DNA from 2 places in the Burkholderia sp. MR1-5-21 genome. Region 2 is predicted to be linked to the other one. Evidence: predicted binding sites of a transcription regulator. Region 2 holds the regulator's gene; the other holds the start of a gene.
The links. Region 2 encodes FliA, which starts transcription of late flagellar genes. Its sites were predicted from a motif close to CTAAAGTTTNNNNNNNNNNNGCCGNTA; they were not measured.
Positions count from the first base shown of each region.

Region 1: a site for FliA is predicted at 4,324-4,350, ahead of flgM (flagellar biosynthesis anti-sigma factor FlgM). Genes of this name have one in related genera too.

Region 1 is NZ_JBSAXD010000003.1:413,167-419,824, forward strand. It holds gene ACV229_RS06475 (M24 family metallopeptidase) at 1-1,808, shown strand, start outside; gene ACV229_RS06480 (SGNH/GDSL hydrolase family protein) at 1,901-3,268, opposite strand; gene ACV229_RS06485 (flagella synthesis protein FlgN) at 3,439-3,879, opposite strand; gene flgM (flagellar biosynthesis anti-sigma factor FlgM) at 3,959-4,294, opposite strand; gene flgA (flagellar basal body P-ring formation chaperone FlgA) at 4,435-5,760, opposite strand; gene flgB (flagellar basal body rod protein FlgB) at 5,965-6,453, shown strand; gene flgC (flagellar basal body rod protein FlgC) at 6,494-6,658, shown strand, end outside.
Region 2 is NZ_JBSAXD010000003.1:14,827-21,484, reverse strand. It holds gene flhA (flagellar biosynthesis protein FlhA) at 1-1,938, shown strand, start outside; gene flhF (flagellar biosynthesis protein FlhF) at 1,935-3,728, shown strand; gene ACV229_RS04705 (nucleotide-binding protein) at 3,721-4,536, shown strand; gene ACV229_RS04700 (RNA polymerase sigma factor FliA) at 4,559-5,293, shown strand; S-adenosyl-L-homocysteine riboswitch at 5,357-5,476, shown strand; gene ahcY (adenosylhomocysteinase) at 5,508-6,658, shown strand, end outside.

The sequences.
Region 1 (6,658 bases), 400 kb from region 2:
CCGTTGACGATACGCACGCGGGGCTGTCGCGGCTGCTCGACGCCGTGCAGCTCGACGCCGTGGTGGTCACGTCGCAGGACGAGTTCATCACCGAGTACCTGCCGCGCCGCAACAACCCGCGCTACGCGGTATCGGGCTTCGACGGCTCGGCAGGCGCCGGCATCTTCCTGAGCGCGGCCGCTGCGCAGGCGCTCGGCGTCCCGCAGTTCGTGCTGTTCGTCGACGGCCGCTATCACCTGCAGGCCGAAAAGCAGTGCGATCCGGCGCGCGTGCACATCGAGAAGCTCGGGCTGAACGACTCGATGTGGCTGGCGATGGCCGATTGGCTCACGGCCCGCGTAGACCGGCTGAAGCGGGTCGGCTACGACGGGCTGCGGATCAGCGTCGCGCAGCGCGACCGGCTGCTCGAACGCACGCAAGCGGCGAAGCTGGACTGGACGAGCCTCGTCGGCCGCGAAATCGACCGGGCGATCGCGCTGCCGGGCTGGGTCGTCGAGCGGCCGATCTTCGAGCTGCCGGAATCGATGACCGGCGTGAGCGTCGCGCAGAACATCGCGACGCTGAGCCAGCGGCTCGCCGCGCACACCGGGGCGCCAAAGGGAAGGACTGCGTTCGTCACCTGCCTGTCGGACGACCTCGGCTACCTGCTGAACAGCCGCGGCTATCACATTCCGAATGCGTCGTCGCACCTGGGCTTCCTGTTCGTGGTCGGCGCGCAGGTCGTGCTGTTCCTGCCGGAAGGCTGCGACCGTTGCCCGGTCGCCCTCGAATCGTATCCGGTGCTGCAGGTGATCCGGCGCGACTTCGTCGAGCTCGAACGCTTCCTCGCGCAGTTCGTGGCGGAACATGTGTGCTACGGGTTCGAGTCGGTCAACAGTGCGCTCGTCGAGACGGTGCGCCGTGTGTGGCCGCGCGCGCGGCATGCCGACTTCAGTCCCGTCGAGGCGATGCGGGTCGGCAAGACGCCGGAAGTGCTCGACCAGTTCCGCGACGCGTTCGTGCGCAGTTGCGCGGCGATCGCCGACGCGATGCGCTGGGCGAAGACAGGGGGCGAGGGGGGGCCGGCGCAGCGGCATTCCGAATACGACCTGGCCCGCGTGATCAACGACGCGTACGGCGCGCGCTCGGCGGTGGCGCTGACGTTCCCGTCGATCGCGGCGAACGGCGCGAACAGCGCGTCCGCGCATTACACGGCGGCGAGCGCCGACGTCGAGCTGACGGAAGGCGAGCTCGTGCTGCTCGACAGCGGCGCGTACTACGAAGGCGGCTTCGCGACGGACTGCACGCGCGTCGTGTTGCGCCGGACCCGCCCGGATACGGTCGCGCAGCCGTGGCAGCGGGAGATCTACACCGTCGCGCTGAAGGCTTGCATCAAGGGGCTCGTCACGCCTTTCCCGAAGGACGCGTCGGGTGGCGACGTCGATGCGGCCGTGCGGCAGGTGTGCCGCGATCACGGCTACGATTTCGGCCACGGCACCGGGCACGGCGTCGGGATTCACGTGCACGAAGGCGGGGTGCGGTTCGCGCCGGGGTCGAAGTACGGCCTGGTGCCGAATGCGGTGATCTCGGTCGAGCCGGGCATCTACGTGCCGGGCAAGGGCGGCGTGCGGATCGAGAACATCGTGATCATCCATCCGAGCGAGCAGGAGCCGGACAAGGTGACGTTCGAGAACATCGTCGCGGTCGGCTACGACTGGGACCTGATCGATCTCGACCTGTTGACCGACGAAGAACGCGATTACCTGCGCGACTACGAGCAGCTGTGCGTCGAGCGGGGCACGCAGGTGACGCCGTGTCCGCTGCTGTAAGCGCCGTCGGCAATGCCGAGGCGGGCGGCGTCTGCCGCCCGCCGTCCATCGATCATCGATAGCGGATCACCGAAACCGGATCCGGCGCCCGATCAGTTCAGCAATCGCGCCCGCACGAACGGCGCGATCCGCTCCGCGAGCCACGCGTGCGTGCGCGTCGTCGGGTGCAGCGTGTCCCAGAACACGAAGCGCGCCGGGTCGCGGCAGTCCGCGCGCGGCGTCTGCGCGGCCAGGTAGGTGAACGACGACGGCTTCGGGATGTCGAGGCACGACCGCTTCGCATCGTCGAATCCGTATTGCGCGGGGTGGCTCAGCAGGTCGTCGAACGGCGCGTACGCGTCGAACACCTCGAGCCGCAGCGTCGCACCGTAGCGGGCACGCACGGCGGCTGCCGCGTCGGCGAGCCGCCGGTTGTAGTCTTTCACCTGCGCGGCGACGCTCACGGTGTCGTCGCGCGTCGCGAACACCGGTGCGCGCGACACGTCCGGCAGCGTGACGAGCAGGATCCGCGTCGCGCCGGCCGCGGCGAGCCGCTCGAGGCTGTCCTGCATCGCATTCGCCGCCTGCTCGGGCGTGCGGCCGTAGTTCACGAGATCGTTGCCGCCCGCGAAGACCACGAACAGCGTATTGCCGGGCCGGTAGTCCGGCGCGCGGTCCATGTATTCGCGCCAGGAGTCGATCTGCTGCACGAGGCCCGGCACGACGAGGTGCTGGTCCGTCGCCGCGCCGCCGATCGCCCAGTTGTAGAACGGCAGCCGCAGCGCGTTCGCGACGTATTCGGCCCACACCGGCCCGTTGCTGAAGCGTCCCGCGTGCCAGCTCGTGCCGTTCGGCAGCTTCCACTGGCTCGCATTGAACATGTTCTGGGTGTCGGACAGGCTGTCGCCGAACACGATCAGCTTGTTGACCCGCGCGTCCTGCTGCGCGGCGTCGATCGTCCAGATCGTGTAATTGAACGACAGCGCGTTGTTCGCCGCGACCGCCTGCGTCAGGGGGGCACGGATGCCGCGCGCGGCGAGCGTCTGGCGGCACACGTCGGCGAGCGTGTCCTGCGCCGTCGTGCTGTAGAACATATTCTTCCACTGCGTGATGCCGTCGGCCCACCAGTAGCCGGGGACGCGATACCAGTCGCCGCCCGCCGGATCGCGCGCCCACTCGTAGGTCGCCTCGGGCTTCAGCGGATCGTCGCTGATCCGGTACCAGCAGCGCAGGTAGGTGTAGGTGTCGCTGCCGCGCGATGCGGCGCGAGGCGAGGCGCCGGGTGGCCGGGCAGCCGGCGCACGGGCTGGCGCAACCAGCGGCCCGGCCGGCGACAGCGTCATGTCGCCAGTCGGCGTCGGCAGCGGGGCCGGGCCGGCGAATGCGGGCGACGCGGCGAGCGTGGCGGCGAGCGTCAGCGCGGCGCCGAGCGTGGCCACGGCGGCCGGGCGGTACGTGAATGCAATACGGGAATGAAGCATCGATGCCCTCCGATCTGTTATTGGATCAGGCAGCGCGGCTGCGCTGCCGCGTATCGGGGGGACGCATGTGCCGGACTGGGGTCCGGTCTGTCGAAGCGGAATGTATGGTGAACCGGGGTGTGGCGGGACGGCCCGGACGCGGGTCGTCGGCCGCCGAGGATGCCAGCCTGTCAGCGCATCAACGCGGCAACCCGTCCGTCGGGCCCGTAGACGCCGCTCGGCGCGGGCGCCGAGCGCAGCACCGCGAGCGCGCGCTCGTTGTAGTCCATCCGGATCCGGATCAGCATCCCGTTGGTCGCATTGGCCTGGCGTGCGCGCTCGGCGGACTGCTGCAGCAGGTGCCAGCGGCCGGCGAGGCGCGCGTCGCGTTCGGCGGCCTGGTCCATCCCTTTCTTGCCGCCGGGGAAGCCGAGCGCCGACAGTTGCGTGTCTCGCGCGCGTTCGAGCTGCGCGAGCCGGTCGAGCAGCACGCTCTTCTTTTCGATGATGACTGGCAGCATCGCGAGCGGCTCCGGCGTCGTCAGCGCCTTCTCTTCGTAGGCGAGCAGGGACGCGAACGCTTCGACCGTCGCATGTTCGTCGTTGACCGTGGCCAGCAGCTCGTCTCTCATCGCGTCTCGCTCGTCACGCCGGCGCGCGGCAATTCGCACGCCGGCAAAAAAAAACGGGGCGCCGGCCTGTCGGGCCGGCTCAGCTGCCCTGCGGGCGCTGCTGCTGCAGCAGCTCGCGGGCGGTATTCAACACGCCGTCGGCGATCTTGCCCGGATCGATCGTCAGCGTGCCACTGTTCAGCGCGTCCTTGATCGACTGGACGAGGCCGGTATTGATGTCCGCATTGCCGGACGCCGACATCGTGCGCAATTGTCCGGACAGACCCGACAGGTTCACGGTCGCGTCGCCGCCGGCCGCGCCGGCGGGTGCCGATTGCTCGCCGGACGCCGCGGGCGCGCCTTGCTGCGTGCGGGCCGCGCCGGTGCCGGCGGCCGGGGTGCGGGTGTTCGGGGTAGGCGTGGAATCGATCTTCACGATGGTGTTCCTGTACGGTTTGACCCAGATAACGGCATGGCGGGGCCAAACTTTAGCATCGTGTTTCGGGCGATTCCCCCGAATAAACAATCCTTTGCATTCTTACAACGGCGCTCCCCGATGACCGGCGGGAACAGGCCCTAAAGCGGAATCTCCACCGTACCTGCGTCCTTGACGATCGCGGTGACGATCTGTCCCGCCGCCATCCGCACCCGCACCGACTGGCCGGGCGCCGCATTCGCGAGCGCGCTGCCCTCGGCCGAAATCGTGAATCCGGGCCCGGCCGCGACCACCCGCACGGTCTGGCCGGCCGACACCGACGCCGCGCTCTTCAGCATGTCCTGCCGCAACGGCAGCCCGGCGGCGACGCGCGCGAGCGCGGTCGAGCCGATTGCCTGCGACGGATCGGTGATCACGGCGAGCGGCAGCACGGTCAGGTCGCCGTCGCGCGCGATGAGGTCGGCCGCGGTCAGCGCCTCGCCGGGCGCGATCTGCCGCGCGGCCACGTAATAGGTTGCCTGCACGGCGACCTTCGCCTGCAGGTAGACGGTCCACGGCCGTTCGCCCGCGCAGCGCACGCCGACCGTCGTGCGGCCCCACAGGCGCGCGCCGGTCGGCAGGAACGGCTCGAGCGTCGTGCAGGCGGCGAGCCCGCGCGGAAACGCGGTCGCGACGGTCGCCGTCGTCTTGCCGGGGAGGCCGGCGATCTGCTGCTGGAGAAAGGCGAGCGCGGCGCGGCGGATCGTGTCGGGATCCTGCTGGCCGGGCGGCACGGCGGCTGCCGGCGCGGCCGTCTCCGGGGTGGAGGCGGGGGCCGCAGCCGGTGTGCGCATCGCCGTAGCGGAAGCGGGGGCCGTCGCCGGCGGGCGCATCGCTGCCGCCATCGCGTTCGCGCGCGGCACCGCCGGGCGCGGCGTGAACGCGGGCCGGGGCGCGGCACGGGCGGTGTCCTGTGCAGGCTCGCCGGGCGTGCCCGAGACAACCGTGACGATCCGGACCGGATCGGCGGCCGCCGGCTGAGCCGGATGTGCGGCGCCGTAAGCCGAGGCGGGGTGGCCGGCCGGCATCGGTGCCGGCATCCCCGCTGTGTTTACCGCCGGCATCATGGCGGGCGTGGCCTCTGGCCGGACAGCAACGGCCGCGGCGACGCCCGGCGCCTGTCCCGCGATTCCCGACATGCCCGCGCCCATCGTCGTGCGGGGCACGCCCGCCGTCTCCGGCATCGCGCCCGCATTCACGTTCCCGGGAAGCCGGCCGCTGCTCGCCGCATTCGCATTCGCGAGCGCGGATTCGGCCGTTTCGCCGCGTCCCGGAATCACGATCATCCCGTCGTCCGCGGCCTGCGCCGCCGCCGGGACTGCCCACAGCACCGCGCACAGCGCCGTCCCCAGCGCCACGGCGAGCGCGAACGCGCGCCGCGCGCGCGGCCGCCGTCCGTCGTCGCTGCGAAATCCGCTGGGAGTCATCGCCGTGTCCTCGATCCGTTGATCCGCTTTGCATTCTAGGGAGCCGGGCCGCCGCGCAAACGATGAATAGAGGGGGGCTTTGCCGCGTTATTCGCCCGATTGACGGTTGCGTGCGCCGCCTACCATGCATGTCATGGAAAAAAGCCTCTTTGGCCGCCGTGCGGCGAAAGAGCGGGTCAGCGCTGCAAACGGAGAGACGCACAGATGCTGGACAGACTCGATGCCGAATTCGCGTTCGGCCGTCAGGCGCTCGACGTGCGCGCCTATCGGCAGGAACTGCTGTCGTCGAACATCGCGAACGCGGACACGCCCGGCTACGAGGCGCGCGACGTCGATTTCGCGTCGACGCTCGCCCGTTCGCTGAAGCAGACGGGCGGCGCGCTCGCACCGAGCAATGCGGCGCCGCTCGCGATGGCGCAGCCGGCCGGCGTGACGAGCGGGATGTCGATGGTGTCGACGGCGCCGGGCCACATGACCGGCACTGCGAAGCTGATCCCGACGGGCGGGCCGGCCGACGACTACGGCCGCGCGCAATACCGCGTGCCGATGCAGCCGGCGCTCGACGGCAACACGGTCGATCTCGACGTCGAGCGCGTGCAGTTCGCGAACAACGCGCTGCACTACGAGACCGGGATGACCGTGATGACCCAGCAGATCAAGGCGATGATCGCCGCGATCACGTCGAATTCGTGACCGCGCGACCGCGCCCCCGAACCGCAAGCAAGGAGCCTCCATGCCCTCGTTGATGAACATCTTCGGCGTCGCCGGCTCGGCGCTGTCCGCGCAGTCGCAGCGCCTGAACGTCACCGCGTCGAACCTCGCGAACGCAGACAGCGCGACCGGCCCCGACGGCAAGCCGTACAAGGCGAAGCAGGTCGTGTTCGCGACCGACCCGATC
Region 2 (6,658 bases):
TCCGTGATGGTGCTGCTCGTCAGCATGTACACGATGAAGCCGCTCGACTTCGCGGCGTTCCCGAGCGTGCTGCTGTTCTCGACGCTGCTCAGGCTGTCGCTGAACGTCGCGTCGACGCGCGTCGTGCTGCTCGAGGGCCACACGGGCCCGGACGCGGCCGGCCAGGTGATCGAGGCGTTCGGCCACTTCCTCGTCGGCGGCAACTTCGCGGTCGGCATCGTCGTGTTCGTGATCCTGATGATCATCAACTTCATGGTGATCACGAAGGGCGCGGGGCGGATCGCCGAAGTGTCCGCGCGCTTCACGCTCGACGCGATGCCCGGCAAGCAGATGGCGATCGACGCCGATCTGAACGCGGGCCTCATCAACGAGGAGCAGGCGAGGAAGCGCCGCCAGGCGGTCGCGCAGGAAGCCGAGTTCTACGGCTCGATGGACGGCGCGTCGAAGTTCGTGCGCGGCGACGCGATCGCCGGCCTGATCATCATGGCGATCAACGTGATCGGCGGGCTGATCGTCGGGATGGTCCAGCACGACATGAGCTTCGCGGCGGCCGGCACGAACTACACGCTGCTGACGATCGGCGACGGCCTCGTCGCGCAGATCCCGTCGCTCGTGATCTCGACCGCGGCCGGCGTGATCGTATCGCGCGTCGCGACCGACGAGGACATCGGCACGCAGATCACCGGCCAGCTGTTCACGAACCCGCGCGTGCTGACGATCACCGGCGCGATCATCGTGCTGATGGGGCTGATCCCCGGGATGCCGCACTTCGCGTTCCTGCTGCTCGGCGGCGGCGCGATCTGGCTCGCGCGCACGCAGACGAAGCGCGCGGCGGCCCGCAAGGCGGCCGGCGACATCACCGACATCGCGCCGCCCGCGGCGCTCCCCGCCGACAGCCACGAGGCGAGCTGGGACGACGTGCAGCTGATCGATCCGCTCGGCCTCGAAGTCGGCTACCGGCTGATCCCGCTCGTCGACAAGAACAGCGACGGCGAACTGCTCAAGCGCATCAAGAGTATCCGCAAGAAGTTCGCGCAGGAAATCGGCTTCCTGCCGCCCGTGATCCATATCCGCGACAACCTCGAGCTGAGGCCGAACGCGTACCGGATCGCGCTGAAGGGCGTCGAGATCGGCGTGGGCGAGGTGTTCCCGGGCCAGTGGCTCGCGATCAACCCGGGCCAGGTGACGGCCGCGCTGCCCGGCGCGCCGACCCACGATCCGGCGTTCGGCCTGCCGGCCGTGTGGATCGACATCGCGCTGCGCGAGCAGGCGCAGGTGTACGGCTACACGGTCGTCGACGCGAGCACCGTCGTCGCGACGCACCTGAACCATCTCGTCGTCCAGCACGCGGCCGAGCTGCTCGGCCGCCAGGAAGTGCAGGCGCTGATCGAGCGCACCGGCAAGGACGCGCCGTCGCTCGTCGAGGACCTCGTGCCGAAGACGATCTCGCTGACGACGCTGCAGAAGGTGCTGCAGAACCTGCTCGAGGAAGGCGTGCCGATCCGCGACATGCGCACGATCATCGAGGCCGTGTCCGAACAGGCTGGCCGCGTCACCGACGCGTACGACATCACGGCCGCGGTGCGGCTGTCGCTCGGCCGCGCGATCACGCAGCAGTGGTATCCGGGCGCGGGCGAGATGCAGGTGATGGGGCTCGACGCGAATCTCGAGCGCGTGCTGTCGCAGGCGCTCGCCACCGGCGCGAATCCGGGCCTCGAGCCCGGTCTCGCGCACAACCTTCTGACCGGCACGCAGCAAGCGCTGCTGCGTCAACAGAATCTCGGGCTGCCGCCCGTGCTGCTCGTGCAGCACGCGCTGCGCGCGATGCTCGCGCGCTTCCTGCGCCGCAGCCTGCCGCAATTGAAAGTGCTGTCGTACGCCGAAGTGCCGGACACACGCACGATCAAGGTCGTTAACGTCATCGGGGGTTCCGCTTGAACATTCGCAAATTCACCGGCGCAACGAGCCGCGACGCGCTTCGGCTCGTGCGCGAGGCGCTCGGCGCCGACGCCGTCGTGCTGTCGAACCGCACGCTCGATGACGGCAGCGTCGAGATCACCGCGCTCGCCGACGCCGAGCTGGCTGCGATCGCGCCGCCCGTCGCGGCGCCGGGACTTGCCCAGGTCGCCGCGCAGCCGGGCGCGGCGCTGGCGGGCTTTGCGCCACGCGCGCGCGCAGCCGCCAATCCGTATGCGATGGGCGACGGCGGGCTGCCGGACGTGTTCTCGTCGGTGTTCGGCGCGAGCGCCGAAGCGGCCGATGCGCCGGCGGCCGATGAGCCGGTTGCCGCAGCGTCTGCCGCGGGATCGCCCGCAGCAGGATTGCCCGCCGCAGGATCGCCCGCCGCAGGATCGCCTGCCGCAGGATCGCCTGCCGCAGGATCGCCTGCCGCAGGATCGCCTGCCGCACCTTCCGAACCCGCGCCGTGGCTCGTCGAGCATGCGAAGCGCCTCACGCAGCAGCGCGAGGCGCTCGCCGCCCGCAGCCAGCCCGCGCCGGCGGCGGACGGCGGCCACCGCGCCCCGGTCGACACCGCCCGCGCGCCGCGCGCCGGCGACGTGCTGCCGCCCGAATGGGCGCGCGACATCGTACGCGACGCCGCACGCCGGATCCCGGTCGATGCGGGCGCGCCGCGCCGCGCGGCCGACGCACCGGCGCCGAAGGCAGCCGAGCGCACGCGCATCCCGACCGATACGGCCGCGGCCGTTGCCGATGCGGTCAAGGCGCGCATCGAGCGGATCGTCAACGACACGGTGATGCACGAGCTCGGCGCGCTGCGCGGGATGATGGAAGAGCAGTTCGACAGCCTGATGTGGCACGAACGCCAGCGCCGCAGTCCCGTGCACGGCGCGCTGACGAAACACCTGTTCGCGGCCGGCTTCTCCGCACAGCTCGTGCGGATGATGGTCGACAACCTGCCGCAGGGCGAAGGCTCGGACACGCTCGAGCAGGCGACCGAGTGGGCGCAGACGGTGCTCGCGGCGAACCTGCCGGTGCTCGAAAGCGAGGATGCGCTGATGGAGCGCGGCGGCGTGTTCGCGTTGATGGGGCCGACGGGCGTCGGCAAGACGACGACGACCGCGAAGCTTGCCGCGCGCTGCGTGATGCGCTTCGGCGCGAGCAAGGTCGCGCTGCTCACGACCGACAGCTACCGGATCGGCGGGCACGAGCAGCTGCGGATCTTCGGCCGGATCCTCGGCGTGCCCGTGCATGCGGTGAAGGACGCGGGCGATCTCGAGCTCGCGCTGTCCGAGCTGCGCAACAAGCACATCGTGCTGATCGACACGATCGGCATGAGCCAGCGCGACCGCGCGCTGTCCGACCAGATCGCGATGCTGCACGGCGCGAACACGCCGGTGCAGCGCCTGCTGCTGCTTAACGCGACGAGCCACGGCGACACGCTCAACGAGGTCGTGCAGGCGTACCGCAGCGCGGGCGACCATCCGGATCTCGCCGGCTGCATCCTCACGAAGCTCGACGAGGCGACCCATCTCGGCGGCGTGCTCGACACGGTGATCCGCTACAAGCTGCCCGTGCACTACGTGTCGACCGGCCAGAAGGTGCCGGAGAACCTGTACGTCGCGACGAAGAAATTCCTGTTGAAGAGTGCGTTCTGTGTGCCGCGTGACGGCTCGCCCTTCGTGCCGCACGACGATGACATGCCCACGCTGCTTTCCGCGCTGACCGCACGTTCCACCGCCGAGCTGCACGAGGTTCGCTTTGGATAAACGCATGATCGATCAGGCTGAAGGATTGCGGCGCCTGCTGGCCGGGCGCGCCTCGAGAATCGTCGCGGTGACGGGCGGCCCGGCGGGCGTCGGCTGCACGTCGACCGTCGTGAACCTCGCCGCCGCGCTGACGGCGCTCGGCAAGGACGTGCTCGTCGTCGACGAGCGCGCCGACGTGCACTCGGCTGCCGCGACGCTCGCCGGTGCGTGGCTGCGCGACGGCGCGCGCGCGCGGGTCGCCGGCGGCTTCGCGGTGTGCGCGGCGGCGCGGCTCGCGCGCGCCGGCTACAGCGACGCGCAGCTGAGCGATTTCATCGACGGGGCGGCCGACATCGTGCTCGTCGATGCGCAGCTCGGCACGGACGGCGCATTCTCGGCGCTCGCGCGCGAAGCGCATGACGTGCTGATCGTCACGCGCGTTGCCGCGCAGGCGATCACCGAGGCGTACGCGTGCATGAAGCGGCTGCATTTCGCGCACGCGATCGCGCAGTTTCGCGTGTTGACCAACCACGTCGGCAGCCAGGCCGATGCGAAGACCGCGTACGACAACCTCGCGGGCGTCGCGAGCCGCTACCTGGCGGTGTCGATCGGCGACGCCGGCTGCGTGAGCGCCGATCCGCTCGTCGAGCACGCGCGCGAGCTCGTGCGCACGGCGGTCGACGCGTTCCCGACGTCGCCGGCCGCGCGCGACTACCGGCAGATTGCCGCCGACCTGCTGTACTGGCCGCTGCGCCCGAGGCCGGGCGCGGGCCCGGTCCGCGCGGGCGGCAGCACGTCGTTCGAGGCAGGTGCGGCGCACGCCGCGTGAGCGCCACCGGAAGGAGAGAGCCATGATGTACAACGCTCAAGGAAAGATTTCCCAGGCCGACGTGCTTGCGCAATACGCGCCGCTCGTGCGCCGCCTGGGCCTGCAGCTCGTCGCGAAGATGCCGGCGAGCGTCGACCTCGACGACCTGATCCAGGCGGGGATGATCGGCCTGATGGACGCGGCCGGCCGCTACAAGGAAGACCAGGGCGCGCAGTTCGAGACCTATGCGACGCAGCGCATCCGCGGCGCGATGCTCGACGAGCTGCGCAGCAACGACTGGCTGCCGCGCAGCCTGCGCAAGACGTCGCGCGAGGTCGAGCATGCGGTGCACCGGGTCGAGCAGCAGCTCGGGCGGGCGGCGAGCGAGGCGGAGATCGCGCAGCACCTGAACATGCCGCTCGACGAATACCAGGGCATGTTGCAGGACCTGCACGGCAGCCAGCTCATCTACTACGAGGATTTCGACCGCGCGGCGGACGACGAGCCGTTCCTCGACCGCTATCGCGTCGATCATGCCGATCCGCTGTCGGCGCTGCTCGACGAGCACCTGCGCGAGGCGCTCGTCGAAGCGATCGAGCGGCTGCCGGAGCGCGAGAAGCTGCTGATGTCGCTGTACTACGAACGGGGTCTGAATCTGCGCGAGATCGGCGCGGTGCTCGAGGTCAGCGAATCGCGCGTGTGCCAGCTGCACAGCCAGGCGGTCGCGCGGCTGCGCGCGCGCCTGCGCGAGCAGGCGTGGGTCGGCGCGGAATCCTGACCCTTTCAAATGCATGCGCGGCGGGTACGCAATCTTCCCGCCGATTTGCTACAATCCCTCCCGTTTTCCGAGGAGCGTTGCGACGGACGATCATGCGTTCGCCAGGCTCGGAAGGCTTCACCAAGCGGGCAGGGCCGCGGCGCATCGCGCCGGCCGCCGCTTCCTGAACGGCGCTCACGTCACCATTTTCTAGAACTTTTTTAGAAAGGAGGGCGTGATGAGCGCCATCATCGATTCCCAAGCTACCCACGATTACCTCGTCGCCGACATGTCGCTCGCCGGCTGGGGCCGCAAGGAACTGAACATCGCCGAGACCGAAATGCCGGGCCTCGTGCAGATCCGCGACGAATACAAGGCGCAGCAGCCGCTGAAGGGCGCGCGCATTGCAGGCTCGCTGCACATGACGATCCAGACGGGCGTGCTGATCGAGACGCTGAAGGCACTCGGCGCGGACGTGCGCTGGGCCTCGTGCAACATCTTCTCGACGCAGGACCACGCAGCGGCCGCGATCGTCGAAGCCGGCACGCCTGTGTTCGCGTTCAAGGGCGAATCGCTCGACGAATACTGGGAGTTCTCGCACCGCATCTTCGAATGGCCGAACGGCGAGTTCGCGAACATGATCCTCGACGACGGCGGCGATGCGACGCTGCTGCTGATCCTCGGCTCGAAGGCCGAGAAGGATCGCTCGGTGATCGCCAAGCCGACCAACGAGGAAGAAGTCGCGCTGTTCAAGTCGATCGCGCGCCACCTCGACATCGACGCGAACTGGTACTCGACGCGCCTCGCGCACATCAAGGGCGTGACCGAAGAAACCACGACCGGCGTGCACCGCCTGTACCAGATGGAAAAGGACGGCCGCCTGCCGTTCCCGGCGTTCAACGTGAACGACTCGGTCACGAAGTCGAAGTTCGACAACCTGTACGGCTGCCGCGAGTCGCTCGTCGACGGCATCAAGCGCGCGACCGACGTGATGATCGCGGGCAAGGTCGCGGTCGTCGCGGGCTACGGCGACGTGGGCAAGGGCTGCGCGCAGTCGCTGCGCGGCCTCGGCGCGACCGTGTGGGTCACCGAAATCGATCCGATCTGCGCGCTGCAGGCGGCGATGGAAGGCTACCGCGTCGTGACGATGGAATACGCGGCGGACAAGGCCGACATCTTCGTGACGGCGACCGGCAACTACCACGTGATCAACCACGATCACATGAAAGCGATGCGCCACAACGCGATCGTCTGCAACATCGGCCACTTCGACTCGGAAATCGACGTCGCGTCGACCCGCCAGTACCAGTGGGAAAACATCAAGCCGCAGGTCGACCACATCATCTTCCCGGACGGCAAGCGCGTGATCCTGCTGGCGGAAGGCCG